DNA from 2 places in the Micromonospora sp. NPDC023869 genome. Region 1 is predicted to be linked to the other one. Evidence: predicted binding sites of a transcription regulator. Region 1 holds the regulator's gene; the other holds the start of a gene.
What was found. Region 1 encodes HrcA, which represses chaperone genes, less so after heat shock. Its sites were predicted from a motif close to GGTTNGCACNCTCNNNNNGAGNGTGCNAACC; they were not measured.
Positions count from the first base shown of each region.

Region 1 (8,976 bases):
GCAGGGGACCCTTCCTTACATCAGGTCAGCGGAGCCAGGGGATGTTGCGGTTGAGCTGACCGCGCTCCTTGAGCTCCTTGCGCAGCGGGATCTCGTCGTCGATGTAGCCGTCCCAGTTGATGCCCCAGTAGTTCGCGGTGTGGGTGCCCTCACCGCAGAGCTGGCGCTGCACCGGCGTGCGGTTGTTCCACCACTCGCCGTTCTGGTCGATGTGCAGCTCGTCCAGCGGGCGGATCCACCGGTAGGTGTAGCCCACGAAGAGCATCTTGCGGGTGATCGTCGACAGGTTCGTCGACCGCGAGTGCCACTGGCGGCGGTCGAAGATGAACGCGTCACCCGGGTTGGCGGTGATCTCGACGGTGCCCTCCGGGTCCGGGTTGTGCACCGTGGTGTCCGCCGGACGGGGCAGCGAGTTCCACAGGTGGCTGCCCGGGATCACCTTGGTCGCGCCGCGACCGTTCTCCGACAGGTCGGAGAGCACGTAGGCGACCTTCAGCGAGAACATCGGCCGAGGCAGGTTCGGGTCCATCGTCTCCGGGTCGGAGTTCTGCCGGTACCCGTCCTGGTGCCACCCCCAGTACGGCTTCTCCGGCTCCAGCGCCGGCGGGGTGACGTCGAGGTGGTTGTGGTGCGAGTAGATGTTCCACCCGGCCAGACCCCACATGTACGGGAAGGCGATCGGGTGGGTGAGCAGTTCACCGAAGAGCTCGTCGCGCTCGAGGAAGCCGAGCAGGTGCAGGGTGCCGTCCTTGGTGGTCTTGCCCTTGGCCTTCTCCTCCTCGTACACCCGGTCGACCGCGGCCTCGAGAGCGGCCCGGTGGTCCTCGGTCAGGACGTTGCGCAGCAGGAGGAAGCCCTGCTCGTGGAACTCCTTGCGATCGACGTCGCTGATCGGTTCGTAGCCGGTCCGGTCGCCGTAGTCGAATGCCACGTCGTACCCCTCCCCAAGAGGTGAAACCAATTTCGGGCACAGGCCGCCGATCGTAACTCTCGTCGACACGCCCCGGGGAGTGCCCCGGGGCCTTCACGTCGCCATCGCGACCGACGGCGGCGGATCAACTGCGGAGAGTCACGAATGATCGCAACAGGCGGGGGATAAGGGCGGATAGCCGGTTTTCGCGGTGACTGCGGGTAAGGAGATCGAGGTCTTTCAGACGTCGGCGTGGACCTCGGCGAAGACCTGGGAGTCGCTTCGGTCCTGCTCCGGCAGTCGCTTCCAGGTGCCGCGCTTGGCGGTCCACTCCCGGCCGTCGAAGGTGACCCGCTTCACCCCGTGCTCCTTGGCGTGCGAGACCATCCAGTGGGCGTACCGCCAGCCGGCGCGCTCGCCGTCGGCGGACGTGGTCAGCCCGACGGGGCTCTCCACGAAGTCGCTCAGCCCCCAGTCGAGCGTCAGCCCCTCGGCCAGCTTCGCGATCGCCGCCGCGCCGCGCAGCGCCGGATCGCCCCCCACCGTGCAGGTGACCGCCGTGGTGGCGTCGCCGAGCAGCGCCCGGGTCAGCACCTCCGACTCGTCGGCCCACTTCTCGTACGCCTCCGGGAAGGCGGAGCGCTGCACCTTCTGGGCGGCGTCGGTGACCCGCATGTCCTCCCAGCCGCGCACCTTCTTCAGCGCCGCGTAGAACTTCCGGGACGCGTACCGGGGGTCGCCGATCTGCTCGGGTGTGCCCCAGCCCTGGCTCGGCCGCTGCTGGAACAGCCCCACCGAGTCGCGGTCGCCGCCGGCCAGATTGCGCAGCCCGGACTCCTGGTACGCGGTGGCCAGCGCCACCACCACCGCCCGCTCCGGCATCTTGCGCTGGGCACCGATCGCCGCGATCGTCGCCGCGTTGGCCATCTGCTGCGAGTCCAGCGTCACCTCACCGTCGGCCTGCACCGTGCACGCCCGGCCGGCGAACGGCAGCCGCAACTGCTCACCGACCTGCCGCAGACCGAGGACGATCCCGATCACGGCGATCAGCACGAGGACCACGAAACCCGTCACGACTGCCCGAGTCCGCACCCACACCTCCCGGTATCAAGGTCCGCCAAGCGTACGTCCCGCGTCGACCGGTACGAGCGCTCCGACCGGTTTCCCCCGTCGTCGGTGCCTGATGAGGTTCCCCGGGGCGGCCCTTCCTCACCTGTCGAGTTCGGCGACCCATCGGGGCGGGCGCTTCTCCCGGAACGCGGTGACCCCCTCGATGCCGTCGCCGGACAGGAAGTAGCCGGTGGAGAGCGCGGACAGCTCCGCCAGCTCGGCGCGCAGGTCGGTGCCGGCCGGGCGGCGCAGCAGGTCCTTCGCACCGGCCAGCGCCGTCGGGGCGCCACGCACCAGCGAGTCGAGGTAGCGCCCGACCGTGGCGTCCAGCTCGTCGCCGGGCACCGCCGTGGTGACCAGGCCGATCTCGGCGGCCCGTCGGCCGTCGAAGGTGTCGCCGGTCAGGTACAGCTCGGCGGCGGCCCGAGGGAGCAGCCGGGGCAGCACCGTCGCCGAGATCACCGCCGGGATCACCCCGATCCGGACCTCGGTGAAGGCGAAGGTGGCCTCCGCCGCGCAGACCGCCAGGTCGGCCGCGGCGATCAGGCCCAGGCCGCCGGCCCGTGCCGGACCGGCCACCCGGGCCAGCACCGGCTTCGGGCACTCCCGGACCGCCGCGAGCACGTCACCGAGCATCCCGGCGGGCACGGTGCCGCTGGCGTACGCCGCCGCCGTCTCCTTCAGGTCCGCCCCGGAACAGAAGACCGGGCCGGTGTGGTCCAGCACGATCACCCGGACCGCGTCGTCGTCGACCGCGGCAGCCAGCCCGGCCAGCAGTTCGGTCATCAACGGGGTGGAGAGCGCGTTGCGGTTGTGCGGGCTGTCCAGGGTGAGGGTGGTCACCCCGTGGGCCGTGGCGACCCGCACGAACGCGTCGGGAGAGGTCATGTGAGGGCACACTAGTGGCCATGCCCGGCCTCCTTCCAGCAGGCGAACCCGTACCCGCCGACGGGTCGCTGCCCGCCTCCGCCCGCGCCCGCGTCGGGCACCAGGGCTTCGGCGTGTACGTGCACGTGCCGTTCTGCGCCAGCCGCTGCGGTTACTGCGACTTCAACACGTACACCGCCGACGAGTTGGGCGGCGGCGCGAGTCGGGAGGGGTACGCCGACACGGTGCTCGCCGAGCTGGCACTCGCCGCGCGGGTGCTGGGCGAGACGCCGCCGGGCCGGGTGGAGACCGTTTTCGTCGGCGGCGGCACCCCCACCCTGCTGCCCGCCGACGACCTGGCCCGCATCCTCGACGCGATCGACCGCACCTGGGGGCTGGCCGCCGACGCCGAGGTGACCACCGAGGCCAACCCGGAGTCGGTCGATCCGGTCTCGCTCAAGGAACTGCGGGCAGCCGGCTACACCCGGATCTCGCTCGGCATGCAGTCGGCCACGCCCGGGGTGCTCGCCGTGCTCGACCGCCGGCACCGGGCCGGTCGCGCACCGGCCGCCGCACTGGAGGCGCGCGACGCCGGGTTCGCGCACGTCAACCTGGACCTGATCTATGGGACGCCGGGGGAGCGGACGGAGGACTTCGCCGAGTCGCTGGCCCAGGTGGTGGCGGCGGGCGTCGACCACGTCAGCGCGTACGCCCTGATCGTCGAGGACGGCACCCGGCTGGCCGCGCGGATGCGACGCGGCGAGCTGCCGTACCCGGACGACGACGTCGCCGCGGAGCGTTACCTGGCCGCCGAGGCCGCTCTCGACGCGGCCGGTTTCTCCTGGTACGAGGTGTCCAACTGGGCGCGGACACCGGCCGCCCGGTGCCGGCACAACCTGCTGTACTGGACCGGCGGCGACTGGTGGGGCCTCGGCCCGGGCGCGCACAGCCACGTCGGTGGCGTGCGCTGGTGGAACGTGAAGCACCCCCGCGAGTACGCGAGCCGGCTCGCCGCCGGTGAGTCTCCCGGGATGGCCCGGGAGGTGCTCACCGACGGCGAGGCACACATGGAGGACGTCATGCTCCGGCTGCGGCTCGCGTCCGGGCTGCCGCTGGACGTCCTCGACGAGGCCGGTCGGGCGGCCGCCGCACGGGCGGTGGCGCAGGGCCTGCTCGCCGCGCCGGCCCACGCGGCCGGCCGCGCCGTCCTCACGGTGCGCGGCCGGCTGCTCGCCGACGCCGTGGTGCGTGACCTGCTGCCCTGACAAGCGCCTCCGAGGTCAGCGCTTCACGAAGGCGTAGGTCATCGGGTAGCGGTAGAGGGCGCCCTCGTTGGCCTTGACCCCGGCGATGATGCCGAAGATCACCGGCACGATCCAGACCAGGAAAGGCACGAAGAAGAGCAGGCCGCAGGTGATCGCGGTGAGCACCCAACTGAGCAACCCGGCGATCGCCCAGGTGATCTGGAAGTTCACGGCGGCCACCGAGTGTGCCCGGACCACCGGGCTCTGCTGGCCTCGGGTCATCATCGCGATCAGCGGTGCGACCCAGCCCAGCAGACCCCCACCCACGATCACCCCGAGCGGGCCACCGAAGTGGGCGATCAGCGTCCAGGTCTTGTCCTCGTTGTTGGCGTAGCCGCCGCCGGGAGGACCGTAACCACCCGTCGGGTACCCGACACCGGGTGCGCCACCCGGCGGGTACTCGCCCGGCGGGGGATAGCCACCCGGCGGCGGGTAGCCACCTGACGGCGGATAGTCACCGGGCGGGCCGTAACCACCGGGCGGCGGGGGCTGGTCGCCGGTGGGCGGCGGATAGTCGCCGGGCGGGGGATAGCCGGGCTGGCCGGAGGAGCCCGACAGTGGGGAAGTGGGGTCGTCGCCGGACCCTGGAGGACGAGGTGGTTCAGTCATGTGGTCACGGTAGGTGCCAGCGGCAACGGACGCACCATAGCGACACCGGGGCGTGTCAACCCGTCGGCCGGTTTCCGCCACCACCGGGACGACTTGATCATCGCGGGCACGGGAACCCCGACGTAGACTGGCACTCGCTACAGTCGAGTGCCAGAGTGTTCCTCTGGCACTCTGGGCGCTCCGGGCTGACCTGCGACAGGAGGTGGGAGGATGGGTCTCGACGACCGGAAACTCGCCGTGCTCCGGGCGATCGTCGAGGACTACGTCGCCACCCAGGAGCCGGTCGGCAGCAAGGCGCTCGTGGAACGGCACCAACTCGGTGTGTCCCCGGCCACCGTACGCAACGACATGGCCGTGCTGGAGGAGGAGGGCTACATCCGCCAGCCGCACACCAGTGCCGGACGGGTGCCCACCGATCGCGGCTACCGCCTCTTCGTCGACCGGCTCAGTCGGGTCAAGCCGCTCAGCCCGGCCGAACGCCGGGCGATCGAACGGTTCCTGGTCGGCGCGGTGGACCTCGACGACGTGGTGCACCGGACCGTACGCCTGCTCGCGCAACTGACCCGCCAGGTCGCCGTGGTGCAGTACCCGAGCCTGGCCCGCTCCACCGTCCGGCACCTGGAACTCGTGCCGATCTCCACCACCCGGCTGACGCTGGTGATGATCGCCGACACCGGCCGGGTGGAGCAGCGGCTTGTCGAACTGCCCGCGCCGGTCCCCGCCGACGACGTCCTGGACCTGCGCCGACTGGTCAACGAGAAGCTGGTCGGCACCCGCCTGTCCGACACGCCACCGCTGGTGCAGACACTCATCGACGAGTGCGCACCGCACCTGCGGGCGGCCATGACCACGCTCTCCACCGTCCTGCTGGAGACCCTCGTCGAACGGCACGAGGAGCGGCTCGCCCTGGCCGGCACCGCCAACCTGGCCCGGGGTGGCCTGCTCGACTTCCAGGGGTCGCTGCGCCCCATCCTCGAAGCGCTCGAGGAGGAGGTGGTGCTGCTCAAGCTCATCGGCGAGGTCGAACCGAGCACGCTGCGGGTCCGCATCGGCGACGAGAACCAGATCGACAACCTGCGGGCGGCGTCCGTGGTCAGCACCGGATACGGCCCGGGCGCGACCATCGTCGGGGGGATGGGCGTGCTGGGACCGACCCGGATGGACTACCCCGGAACAATCGCCACGGTGAGGGCCGTGGCACGCTACGTGGGCGAGCTGCTGGCCCAGAACTGACCAGTCAGGGCCGACGGCAGGCTGCCGCCACCGACCGGCGTAACGCGAGACGAACACGAGGACACGGAACCCAGTGGCCAGGGACTACTACGGCATTCTCGGCGTGAGCCGAGGGGCCTCCGACGACGAGATCAAGCGCGCCTACCGCAAGCTGGCGCGCCAGTTCCACCCGGACGTGAATCCGGACCCGGAGGCCCAGGAGAAGTTCAAGGACATCAACGCCGCGTACGAGGTGTTGTCCGACGACCGGAAACGGCAGATCGTCGATCTCGGTGGCGATCCGCTCGCCCCGGGCGGCGGCGGTGCCGGTGGACCGGGCGGCCCCGGTGGCGCCGGACCCTTCGTCGGCTTCCAGGACATCATGGACGCCTTCTTCGGCGGGGCCACCGGCGCCGGGCGTGGCCCGCGACCGCGTACCCGGCCCGGGGCCGACGCGATCCTGCGGCTGGAACTCGACCTGCAGGAGACCGCCTTCGGGGTCGAGGCCCCGATCACGGTCGACACCGCGGTGCTCTGCACCACCTGCACCGGGGCCGGCACGGCGGCCGGCACCCACCTGGCCACCTGCGAGGCGTGTGGTGGCCGGGGCGAGGTGCAGTCGGTGCAGCGCACCTTCCTCGGCCAGGTGGTCTCCGCCCGACCGTGCACGGTCTGCCAGGGCTACGGCACCACCATCCCGCACCCCTGCCCGACCTGTGCCGGTGACGGCCGGGTCCGGACCCGCCGCTCGCTGACCGTGAAGATCCCGGCCGGCGTCGAGGACGGGATGCGGATCCGCCTGGCGCAGCAGGGCGAGGTCGGCCCGGGCGGCGGCACCGCCGGTGACCTGTACGTGGAGATCCACGAGCGGCCGCACGACGTCTTCTCCCGCAAGGGCGACGACCTGCACTGCCGGGTCACCGTGCCGATGACCGCCGCCGCGCTCGGCACCCGGCTGACCATCAAGACGCTGGACAGTGAGGAGCCGGTCGACGTCAAACCGGGCACCCAGCCGGGCAGCACGCTGCGGCTACGGGCCCGGGGCGTACCGCACCTGCGCGGTGCCGGTCGGGGCGACCTCTACGTCCACCTCGACGTGCGTACCCCGACCAAGCTCGACGCCGACCAGGAGCGGATGCTGCGGGAGTTCGCCGTGACCCGGGGCGAGGAGGTCGCCGAGCTCAGCAAGCAGGGCGGCTTCTTCTCCCGGATGCGCGACGCCTTCAACGGTCACGCCTGAGGTGTCCGCACCGCTCTTCCTGGTCGAGTCGCTGCCCACGGGCGACTCGACGGTGCTCGACGGGCCGGAGGGCCATCACGCGGCCACCGTGCAGCGGCTCCGGGTCGGCGAGGAACTGCTGCTCGCCGACGGTCGGGGCGGCACCGCCGACGCCGTGGTCACCGCCGTCGGCCGAGGCACGCTCGACCTGGACATCACCGGTCGCGGGTACGTCGACGCGGCGAACCCGCGACTGGTGGTGGTGCAGGGCATCGCCAAGGGTGACCGGGGCGAGTTGGCCGTGCAGGCGATGACCGAGACGGGCGTGGACGAGATCGTGCCCTGGGCGGCGTCCCGCTCGGTGGTGCAGTGGCGCGGCGAACGAGGCGTACGCGCCCGGGGCAAGTGGGTGGCGACCGCCCGGGAGGCGGCCAAGCAGGCCCGCCGGGCGTGGCTGCCGGTGGTGGCCGGCGCCCCGGACGAGTCAAGCGCGTCGGTGGCCCGCCGGATCGCCGGTGCCGCCGCCGGCTACGTGCTGCACGAGGAGGCGAGCGACCGGCTGACCACCGTCGAGCTGCCCGACCGGGGCGAGATCGTGCTGGTGGTCGGCCCGGAAGGCGGCATCGGCCCGGCCGAGCTGACCTCCTTCCAGGAGGCCGGCGCGCAGCCGGTCCGACTCGGCCCGTCGGTGCTGCGTACCTCCACGGCCGGGGTGGCCGCCCTGGCCGTACTCGCCACCCGCCTGCTGCGCTGGTGACCGTCAAACCGGCCGGGGGTATGCGCCTCGGCCCCTTTGCTCTGCTTCAACGGACGCAACGGTTTGTGGTCGGACGCGGCACTCTCCGGCCGGGGATCTCTAGGTGCGCAGGTAGGAGGCGCCGTTGAGGTCCACGATGGTGCCAGAGGCCCACTCCGCCTCGGGGCTGGCCAACCAGTGCACCGCCGCCGCGATTTCCTCGGGGCGGGCCACCCGGTCGAACGGGCTCTGTGCCCGGACCGCGTCGCCGCGCGGCGACTTCAGGTGCTCGTTGGTCATGTCGGTCGCCACGAAACCGGGCGCGACCGTGGCGACCGCGATGCCGTACGGCGCCAGCGCCACCGCGAGCGACTGGGCCATCGCGTTGAGCCCGGCCTTGCTGGCGCCGTACGCCGGGTTGGCGGGCTCGCCCCGGAACGCGCCACGCGACGAGACGTTGACGATGCGCCCACCGCCCGAGCGCATGTGCTGGGCCGCGCACCAGGCGGCGTTGGCGGCGCCGAGCAGGTTGGTGTCGAGGACCTCGCGCCACCGTCGCTGCCACTGCTCGTAGCTGCTCTCGAAGACCGGGTGCGGTGGATCGGCCGGGCCGAACACCCCGGCGTTGTTGACGAGTACGTCGAGCCCGCCGAGTCGTTCCGCCGCCTCGTCCACCATCGCCCGTACCGCGTCGGGGTCGGCCAGGTCGGCGCGGACCACCAGATGGCCGTCGCCGGGAAGCTCGGCCCGCAACGCCTCGGCCAGTTCCGCCGAGTCGCGGTGGTGGATCGCCACCCGGTCGCCGGAGGCGGCGAACGCCGTGACCACCGCCCGCCCGATGCCGCGTGAACCACCCGTGACCAGTACCGCCCGCCCTGCCATGCGCGCCATCCTGCCGCACCCGCCCGGATGTGAGGAAGGGACCCTTCCTATACACGAGGCGTTAGCAGGGGACCCTTCCTTACACTGCCCCGGTGAGTACTCCTGACTGCCTGTTCTGCCGGATCGT
Region 1 is NZ_JBVHKD010000019.1:32,596-41,571, reverse strand. It holds gene ACZ31C_RS31270 (phytanoyl-CoA dioxygenase family protein) at 26-931, opposite strand; gene ACZ31C_RS31265 (hypothetical protein) at 1,151-2,008, opposite strand; gene ACZ31C_RS31260 (enoyl-CoA hydratase-related protein) at 2,120-2,908, opposite strand; gene hemW (radical SAM family heme chaperone HemW) at 2,929-4,152, shown strand; gene ACZ31C_RS31250 (DUF4870 domain-containing protein) at 4,168-4,800, opposite strand; gene hrcA (heat-inducible transcriptional repressor HrcA) at 5,011-6,033, shown strand; gene dnaJ (molecular chaperone DnaJ) at 6,107-7,252, shown strand; gene ACZ31C_RS31235 (16S rRNA (uracil(1498)-N(3))-methyltransferase) at 7,254-7,988, shown strand; gene ACZ31C_RS31230 (SDR family NAD(P)-dependent oxidoreductase) at 8,088-8,849, opposite strand; gene ACZ31C_RS31225 (histidine triad nucleotide-binding protein) at 8,942-8,976, shown strand, end outside.

Region 2 (8,976 bases), on a different contig from region 1:
AACACACGCGGGGCGCACCGTCGTCGACGATGCGCCCCGCGTCCACGTACTCCTCGGGTCAGAAACCCGGGCCGTGCTGGTGGCCGTGCCCGTGGCCGTGGCCGTGACCACCGGCGGCGGGCTCCGCCTCCTTCGGCTTGTCCACCACGAGGCTCTCGGTGGTGAGCAGCAGACCGGCGATCGACGCGGCGTTGGTGACCGCGTTGCGGGTCACCTTGACCGGGTCGATGATGCCCGCCTTGGCCAGGTCGACGTACTCGCCGACGGCGGCGTCGAGGCCGGTGCCCCACTCGGCGGCGACGACCTTCTGCACCACCACGTAACCGTCGTGGCCGGCGTTCTGGGCGATCCAGCGCAGCGGCTCGACCAGCGCCTTGCGCACGATCGAGACGCCGACCTTCTCGTCACCGGTGAAGCCCAGGTCGTCGTCGAGCACCGGGAGGATCTGGGCCAGGGCGGCACCGCCACCGGGGACCGTACCCTCCTCGACCGCGGCCTTGGTCGCGGCGATGGCGTCCTCGATGCGGTGCTTGCGCTCCTTCATCTCGACCTCGGTGGCCGCGCCGACCTTGACCACCGCGATGCCACCGGAGAGCTTGGCCAGCCGCTCGGCGAGCTTCTCCCGGTCCCACTCCGAGTCCGACGCCTCGATCTCCTTGCGGATCTGCGCGACCCGGTCGGTGACCTCGGTGCCCTGCCCGCCACCGTCGACGATCGTGGTGTTCTCCTTGTCGACCACGATGCGCCGGGCGGTGCCCAGCACCTCCAGGCCGACCTGGTCGAGCTTGTAGCCCAGCTCGGGCGCGACCAGCTCGGCGCCGGTCAGGATCGCCATGTCCTGGAGCATCGCCTTGCGGCGGTCACCGAAGCCGGGGGCCTTGACCGCGCAGACCTTGAGGGTCTTGCGGATCGCGTTGACCACCAGGGTGGACAGGGCCTGACCCTCGACGTCCTCGGCGACGATCAGCAGCGGCTTGTTGTTCTGGAGGACCTTCTCCAGCAGCGGCAGCAGCTCCTCGATCGCCGAGATCTTCTGCGTGGTGATCAGGATGTACGCGTCCTCCAGGACGGACTCCTGCGACTCCGCGTCGGTGACGAAGTTCGGCGAGATGAAGCCCTTGTCGAACTGGAGACCCTCGGTCACGTCCAGCTCGGTGTGCAGGGCGGAGCCCTCCTCGACGGTGATCACACCGTCGCGGCCGACCCGCTCCATCGCCTCGGCGATCAGCTCACCGATGGTGGAGTCCTGCGCGGAGACCGTCGCGACGTGCGCCACGGCCTTCTTGTCGGCGACCTCGACGGCCTTGCCGAGCAGCGCCTCGGAGACCTTCGCGGAGGCCGCGTCGATGCCCCGCTTGAGGCCGGCCGGGTTGGCACCCGCGGTGACGTTGCGCAGGCCCTCGCGGACCATGGCCTGGGCCAGCACGGTCGCGGTGGTGGTCCCGTCGCCGGCGACGTCGTTGGTCTTGGTCGCCACCTCCTTGACCAGCTGCGCGCCGAGGTTCTCGTACGGGTTGGTGAGCTCGATCTCCTTGGCGATGGTCACACCATCGTTGGTGATCGTCGGCGCACCGAATTTCTTGTCCAGGACGACGTTGCGCCCGCGCGGCCCGAGGGTGACCTTGACCGCGTCCGCGAGCGCGTTGACACCGTGCTCCAGCAGGTGCCGGGCGTCGTCCGAGAAGCTCAGGATCTTCGCCATGAATGTCCCTTCGACGCGAGGTTGCCCCGGCCCGGCGAGCCGGACCGGGGCAACGTCACTGATCGGTTGGTTACTTCTCGATGACCGCGAGGACGTCGCGGGCGGAGAGCACCAGGTACTCCTCGCCGGCGTACTTGACCTCGGTGCCGCCGTACTTCGAGTAGAGGACGGTGTCGCCGACGGAGACGTCGATCGGCACGCGGTTGCCCTTGTCGTCGATCCGGCCCGGGCCGACAGCGAGGACGGTGCCCTCCTGCGGCTTCTCCTTGGCGGTGTCGGGGATCACGATGCCCGAGGCGGTGGTGGTCTCGGCCTCGTTCGCCTGGACCACGATGCGGTCCTCGAGCGGCTTGATCGCAACCTTGGTCGCGGTAGTCACGGGCATACCCTCCTGGGGTACTTGGTTTCGTTACCGATCGGCATGCCGACCGGCGTCAATTGCCACATGCCACCGGGCGGGGCCGTCGTCGCGGGTGCCGGTCCGCCTGGCGTTCAACCCCCGGGCACCAGGGCCCGGACGTTGGCACCCTCAGGGTGAGAGTGCTAATCGCAGGTTATTCCTCGGCTAGCACTCCGTCAAGGAGAGTGCCAACTCCCCACCTCGTGTCGCCACTCCTCCCCACTCTTCTGCCGCTCTTGTGCCAGCGTTCGCCACGGTTGACCGCAACACGCCGACACTCGCTTCCCCACCGAACGACCGACCCTTACTCTCCGGCGCGACTACGTGACGGAGGGCGGACAGATGGCGGACATGCCAACCCTGGATTTCCTGCGCGACCAACTGCGCCGGGCCCGCAAGCTGCGCGGGCTCAGCCAGGAGGAACTGGGCAAGATGGTCAACTACGCTCCGTCGTCGATCAGCGCGATGGAGACCGGGCAGAACCAGCTCAGCGCCGACTACCTGGCCCGGTTCGACAAGGTGCTGGAGACCGGCGGACTCTTCGTCGGGATGCTGGAGCTGATCCGGCTGAACGCCGAGCCGGACTGGTTCCGGCCGTGGGGCGAGATCGAGCGGGAGGCCGTCGCGCTGCGCTGGTACGACCCGCCGGTGGTGCCGGGGCTGCTCCAGACCGAGGCGTACGCGCGGGAGATGTTGCGGGTCGGGCCGCCGCTGACCGACGAGCAGATCGCGAAGCGGGTGCTGGCCCGGATGGCGCGGCAGGAGATCCTCGCCCGCGAGGAGCCGCCACAGCTCGTCGCGGTGCTCGACGAGCAGGCGCTGCGCCGACAGGTGGGCGAGCCCACGACCATGCGCGAGCAACTGGAGCACCTGCGCGCCCTCGCCGACCATTCGCACGTCCAGGTACGGATCGTGCCGACCGAGACCCCGTGGTACGGCGGGCTTGCCGGGCCGTTCGTGCTGGCCCGGCTCGTCGACGGCACCGAGGTGGCCCACCTGGACAACCAACTCCGGGGGCACACCGTGGACAGCCCAAACGAGCTTGCCAGCCTCGGACGGCGTTGGGAGACTGTGGCCGGTGAGGCGCTGCCGCGCCGGCAGTCCGCCCGCCTGATCGAGGAAGTGGCGAACTCATGGACCTGACCCGTGCCGCCTGGCGCAAGTCCTCCCGCAGCAATCAAAATGGCGGTGCCTGCGTCGAGGTGGCCGACAACCTGACCGGCGTGGTCGCCGTACGCGACAGCAAGGACCCGACCGGCCCGGCGCTCACCTTCACCCCGGCCGCCTGGCACGCCTTCGTCACCACCCACCACTCCACCCGCTGACCACCCCCACACCCACACCCGGGCGCTGACGCTGGCGTCGGCGTCGGCGTCGGCGTCGGCGTCGACCACAGCAAACGCCGCCGTAGTCGCCCCTCCACCACCCACAACGCGCCCCGCCCCCTCGTCACCTCGTGGCGCCACCGCCTTGCGGCCCCGCCACCTTGTCACATCGTGGCCCTGCGGCCTCGCGGCCTTGTGGCCTCGCCGCCATGTCGCCTCCGGTGCTGGCCCAGGTGGTTGGTCCGGCAGTCGCCCCGTGGCCCTGCCGTCGCCCGTCGCCTCGTGGCCCCGCCGTCGCCCCGCCGTCCCATCGCCCTGCCGCCGCCCCGCCGCCTCGCAGCTCCGCCGTCCCGCCGCCTCGTGGCTTGCCGCCCCGTCGCCGCCCCGCCGCCGCCCGCCCGCCTCGTCGATCATGGAGTTGTGGTCGACGAAACGCCCTGATCCAGGGCATTTGCACGAGCCACGACTCCATGATCGACGGGCGATGGGCGGGCTGCTGCATGATCGGCGGGCGGACGAGATGCCGCGAACGGTGTCGAGGTCACCTGCCTCCGCGAGGAACCCGTCGACCGCCCGCAGCCGCTCGATCCAGGATCGAGTGGTATCCAGGCGACCGCGAGACCACTCGATCCTGGATCGAGCACGATCATGAACAGGAGAGCGCCGGGCGGGGGCGGCCGGGGCGGGGACGGGTGGCGGCCCGGACAATGGGCGGGTGGATCTGGAGCAGTTTGCCGCGTTGCGTACCGACGAGGGGTCGGCTGCGCTCGACGCGGCGGGGCGGGTGGCCGGCGGCGACCCACTGCACGCGGCGGCCACGCTCCGCGCCGCCGGGGTGCCGGCCGGACTGGCGGCGGCGGCACTGACCCAGGCGGAGTTGCGCCGCCGCGCCACCGGCAAGTTCGGGCCGGAGGCGAGCGGCATGTTCTTCACCCGGCCCGGTCTGGAGCAGGCCACCCGGTGGGTCGTCGCGGAACGCCGGGCGCGACGACTGCGGGCCGCCGGGGTGGGCACCCTGGCGGATCTGGGGTGCGGGTTGGGCGCCGACGCGCTGGCCGCCGCTCGCGCCGGCATCCGGGTGTACGCGGTGGAGGCCGACCCGCTCACCGCCGCGCTCGCCGAGGCGAACGCTCACACTGCCGGCCTGGCCGACCTCGTCACGGTCGAGTGCGGCGACGCCACCACGTTCGACGTGACCCGGGTCGACGCGGTCTTCTGCGATCCGGCGCGTCGTCGGGCCGGCACCGGTCGCCGGATCTTCGACCCGAACGCGTACTCGCCGCCCTGGGACTTCGTCGTCGGGCTCGCCGGACGGGTGCCGCGCACGGTGGTGAAGGTGGCGCCGGGTCTCGACCACGCCCTGATCCCGGCCGGTGCCGAGGCCGAGTGGGTCGGCGTCGACGGCGACCTGGTCGAGGCGGCCCTCTGGTGCGGCCCGCTCGCCGAGCACCCGCGCCGCGCGACCGTGTGCAAGGAGGGGTCCCCTGCTAACGCCTCGTGCATAGCAGGGGTCCCCTCCTTACATCCCGGCGACGGGCCGCGCGTGTATCAGCTCACCGGGTCGGGAACGGCGCGGGCGCCGGTCGGGCCGGTACGCAGGTTCGTCTACGACCCGGATTCGGCGGTGGTGCGGGCGCACCTGGTCGCCGAGCTGGCCGAAGACCTGGACGCCTCGCTGGCCGACCCGAGCATCGCCTACCTCTACGCCGACCGGGCCACCCCCACCCCGTACGCCCGGTGTCTGGAGGTGACCGACGTGCTGGCGTTCTCGCTCAAGCGGCTGCGGGCGCTGCTGCGGGAACGCCGGGTCGGTCGGGTGGAGATCCTCAAGCGGGGCTCCGCGCTGGAACCGGAACGGCTCCGGCGTGACCTGCGGCTGGCCGGTGACCAGCCGGCCAGCCTGGTGCTGACCCGGGTCGCCGACGCTCCGACGGTGCTGGTCTGCCAGCCGGTCCCCTGATCCGTGGAGGACAGGACTAGGTTGGCGGGCATGGCGGGACGGGGTACGCCGGCGATCGCGCTGCTGGCGAAGCGGCGGATCACGCACCGCACCCACCCGTACGACGTGCCGGCGGACGCTGCCAACTACGGCGCGGTGGTCGCCGCGGCGCTCGCGGTCGCGCCGGAGCGGGTCTTCAAGACCCTGGTCACCGAGGTCGACGGTGCGCTGACCGTGGCGGTGGTGCCGGTCACCGGCGAGCTGGACCTCAAGGCGCTGGCCGCCGCCGTGGGCGGCAAGCGGGCGGCGCTGGCCGACCGCGCGGTGGCCGAGCGTGCCACCGGGTACGTGCGGGGTGGCATCAGTCCGCTCGGCCAGCGCAAGCGGCTGCCGACGGTGCTCGACGAGTCCGCCCTGGCCCACCCCACCGTGTACGTGTCGGCCGGTCGCCGGGGTCTCCAGGTGGAATTGGCGCCCACGGATCTCGTGGCGCTCACCGAGGCCCGCACCGCCGCGCTGACCACCGGCTGACCGCACTCCACCTGCGCACTCACCCGCCGTCGTTCGGCTTCGTACCGGGCGGGTGTCGTCGGCGTTGCTGAATTGTTACCGCCGACAACAAACTCATCGCCATCGCACTCTTGTGCTGGCGGGTGGGGGGAAATACGTTGCCGGACACAACAAAACAAACACCGATACCTTCCCCCACCCTCGAAAGGACCCTGCAGATGCGCAAGGGCTTCCTCGCCGTCGGCGCTGTGGGTCTCCTGACCCTCGGCTCCCTGACGGCCTGCGGCGACGACTCCGGCGGCGACCAGGCCGGTTCCGACAAGACCCCGAAGATCGGGGTGATCCTGCCGGACAGCAAGTCCTCGGTCCGGTGGGAGAGCGCGGACCGCAAGTTCCTGGAGGAGGCGTTCAAAGCCGCCAACGTTCAGTACGACATCCAGAACGCCCAGGGTGACAAGAACGCCTTCCAGACCATCGCCGACCAGATGATCACCAGCGGCGTCACCGCGCTGATGATCGTCAACCTGGACTCCGGCACCGGCAAGGCCGTGCTCGACAAGGCCAAGTCGCAGGGCGTCGCCACGATCGACTACGACCGCCTCACCCTCGGCGGCTCGGCGGAGTACTACGTCAGCTTCGACAACGAGGCGGTCGGCAAGCTCCAGGGCGAGGGCCTCGTCAAGTGCCTCACCGACGCCAAGGTGGAGAAGCCGGCGATCGCGTACCTGAACGGCTCGCCGACCGACAACAACGCGACCCTGTTCAAGAACGGGTACGACTCGGTCCTCAAGCCGAAGTTCGACTCGGGCGAGTACACCCAGGCTGCCGACGACTCGGTGCCGGACTGGGACAACGCGCAGGCCGCCACCATCTTCGAGCAGCAGCTCACCAAGGCCGGCGGCAAGATCGACGGCGTGCTGAGCGCGAACGACGGCCTGGGCAACGCCGCCATCTCGGTGCTCAAGAAGAACAACCTCAACGGCAAGGTCCCGGTGACCGGCCAGGACGCCGACCCGCAGGGTCTGCAGAACATCCTCGCCGGTGACCAGTGCATGACCGTCTACAAGGCGGTCAAGCAGGAGGCGGACGCCGCCGCCGAGCTGGCCATCGGGCTGGCCAAGGGCGAGCGTAAGGAGACCGGCCAGACGGTCAAGGACCCGGAGAGCGGCCGCGACGTGGCCAGCGTCCTGCTCACCCCGAAGGCGATCTACAAGGAGAACGTCAAGGACGTCATCGCCGACGGCTACGTGACCAAGGAAGAGGTCTGCACCGCCGACTTCGCCAAGCTCTGCACCGAAGCGGGCATCAGCTGACCCACCCGCCAAGGCGGCGCCGCCCGGCACGGCAACCCCGTGCCGGGCGGCGCGACGCCGCTGGACGGGCCCCGATCTCCCTCCGTGCCTAAGGAGAACCCCGTGTCCGCGACCCCACTGCTGGAGCTACGCGGGATCGACAAGAGTTTCGGTCCCGTCCAGGTCCTGCGCGACGTCGCCTTCGCCGCCTACCCGGGCGAGGTGACCGCGCTCGTCGGCGACAACGGCGCCGGCAAGTCGACCCTGGTCAAGTGCATCAGCGGCATCTATCCCACCGACTCCGGCGAGTTCGTCTTCGACGGTCGCCCGGTGCACATCAACAGCCCCCGGGACGCCGCCTCGCTCGGCATCGAGGTCGTCTACCAGGACCTCGCGCTCTGCGACAACCTCGACATCGTGCAGAACATGTTCCTCGGGCGCGAGAAGCGCAGCGGCATCGTGCTGGACGAGCCGACCATGGAGCAGATGGCCGCAGAGACCCTGGCCGGGCTCTCCGTACGCACCGTCAAGTCGCTGCGCCAGCACGTCTCCAGCCTCTCGGGCGGCCAGCGCCAGACGGTGGCGATCGCCAAGGCGGTGCTCTGGAACAGCAAGCTGGTGATCCTGGACGAGCCGACCGCCGCGCTCGGCGTCGCGCAGACCGCCCAGGTGCTCGAACTGGTCCGCCGGCTGGCCGACAACGGTCTGGCCGTGGTGCTCATCTCGCACAACATGAACGACGTCTTCGCCGTCTCCGACCGGATCGCCGCGCTCTATCTCGGCCAGATGGTCGCCCAGGTGAGGACCACCGACATCACGCACTCGCAGGTGGTCGAGCTGATCACTGCAGGCCGTTCCGGCGGGCTCGGGCTCGCCACCGAACCGGCCGTCAACGGCAACGGTGGAGCACCCGCCAGCGGCAGCACAGGAGGGCTGGCATGAGCGAGCCTCGGCGAGCGAATCATCAACTCCGGGCCGATGCCGGCCCGCAGCGCAGCGGAGGGTCGGTATGAGTTCCACCGCCGTCAAGCAGGACGGGCCGGCCGCCGTGGCGCCGGCACCCACCGTCGGCAGTCACGTACGCGGCTACTGGCGTCGGGTACGCGGCGGCGACATCGGCGCGCTGCCCGCCGTCGCCGGGCTGCTCGTGCTCTGCACGATCTTCTCGATCATGCGTCCGAGCTTCCTCACCGCGGGCAACTTCGCCAACCTGTTCACCCAGGGCGCGGCGGTCACGTTGATCGCCATGGGCCTGGTCTTCGTCCTGCTGCTGGGCGAGATCGACCTGTCCGCCGGTTTCGCCAGCGGCGTCTGCGCGGCGGTGCTGGCCAACGTGGTGACCGTCCTCGGGTACCCCTGGTACGTGGCGGTGCTCGCGGCCGTGCTCACCGGCCTGGTCATCGGCACCACGCTGGGCTTCCTGGTCGCCAAGGTCGGCATCCCGTCGTTCGTGGTCACCCTCGCCGGCTTCCTCGCCTTCCAGGGCGTGGTGCTGCTGCTGATGGAAGAGGGCCGGAACATCTCGGTCCGTGATTCGGTCCTGGTGGCGATCGCCAACCGCAACCTGCCGCCGGCGCTCGGCTGGGCCCTGACCGCGCTCGCGGTCGCCGGCTTCGCCGCGGTGCAGTTGCTGCGGTACCGCAAACGTGCCGCACGCGGCCTGATCAACGACCCGCTGGCCATGGTGCTGGGCCGGATCGGCATCCTGGCCGTGGTCCTCGGCGTCGCCGTCTACGTGCTCAACCTGGAGCGCAGCCGCAACGTGCTGATCAGCTCGCTCAAGGGTGTGCCGATCGTGGTGCCGATCA
Region 2 is NZ_JBVHKD010000002.1:483,401-492,376, forward strand. It holds gene groL (chaperonin GroEL) at 59-1,702, opposite strand; gene groES (co-chaperone GroES) at 1,773-2,087, opposite strand; gene ACZ31C_RS07910 (helix-turn-helix domain-containing protein) at 2,454-3,245, shown strand; gene ACZ31C_RS07915 (DUF397 domain-containing protein) at 3,236-3,427, shown strand; gene ACZ31C_RS07920 (THUMP-like domain-containing protein) at 4,143-5,387, shown strand; gene ybaK (Cys-tRNA(Pro) deacylase) at 5,418-5,897, shown strand; gene ACZ31C_RS07930 (sugar ABC transporter substrate-binding protein) at 6,095-7,189, shown strand; gene ACZ31C_RS07935 (ATP-binding cassette domain-containing protein) at 7,292-8,110, shown strand; gene ACZ31C_RS07940 (sugar ABC transporter permease) at 8,178-8,976, shown strand, end outside.
Region 2: the regulator HrcA is predicted to act here: its motif matches at 2,221-2,251, upstream of groES (co-chaperone GroES).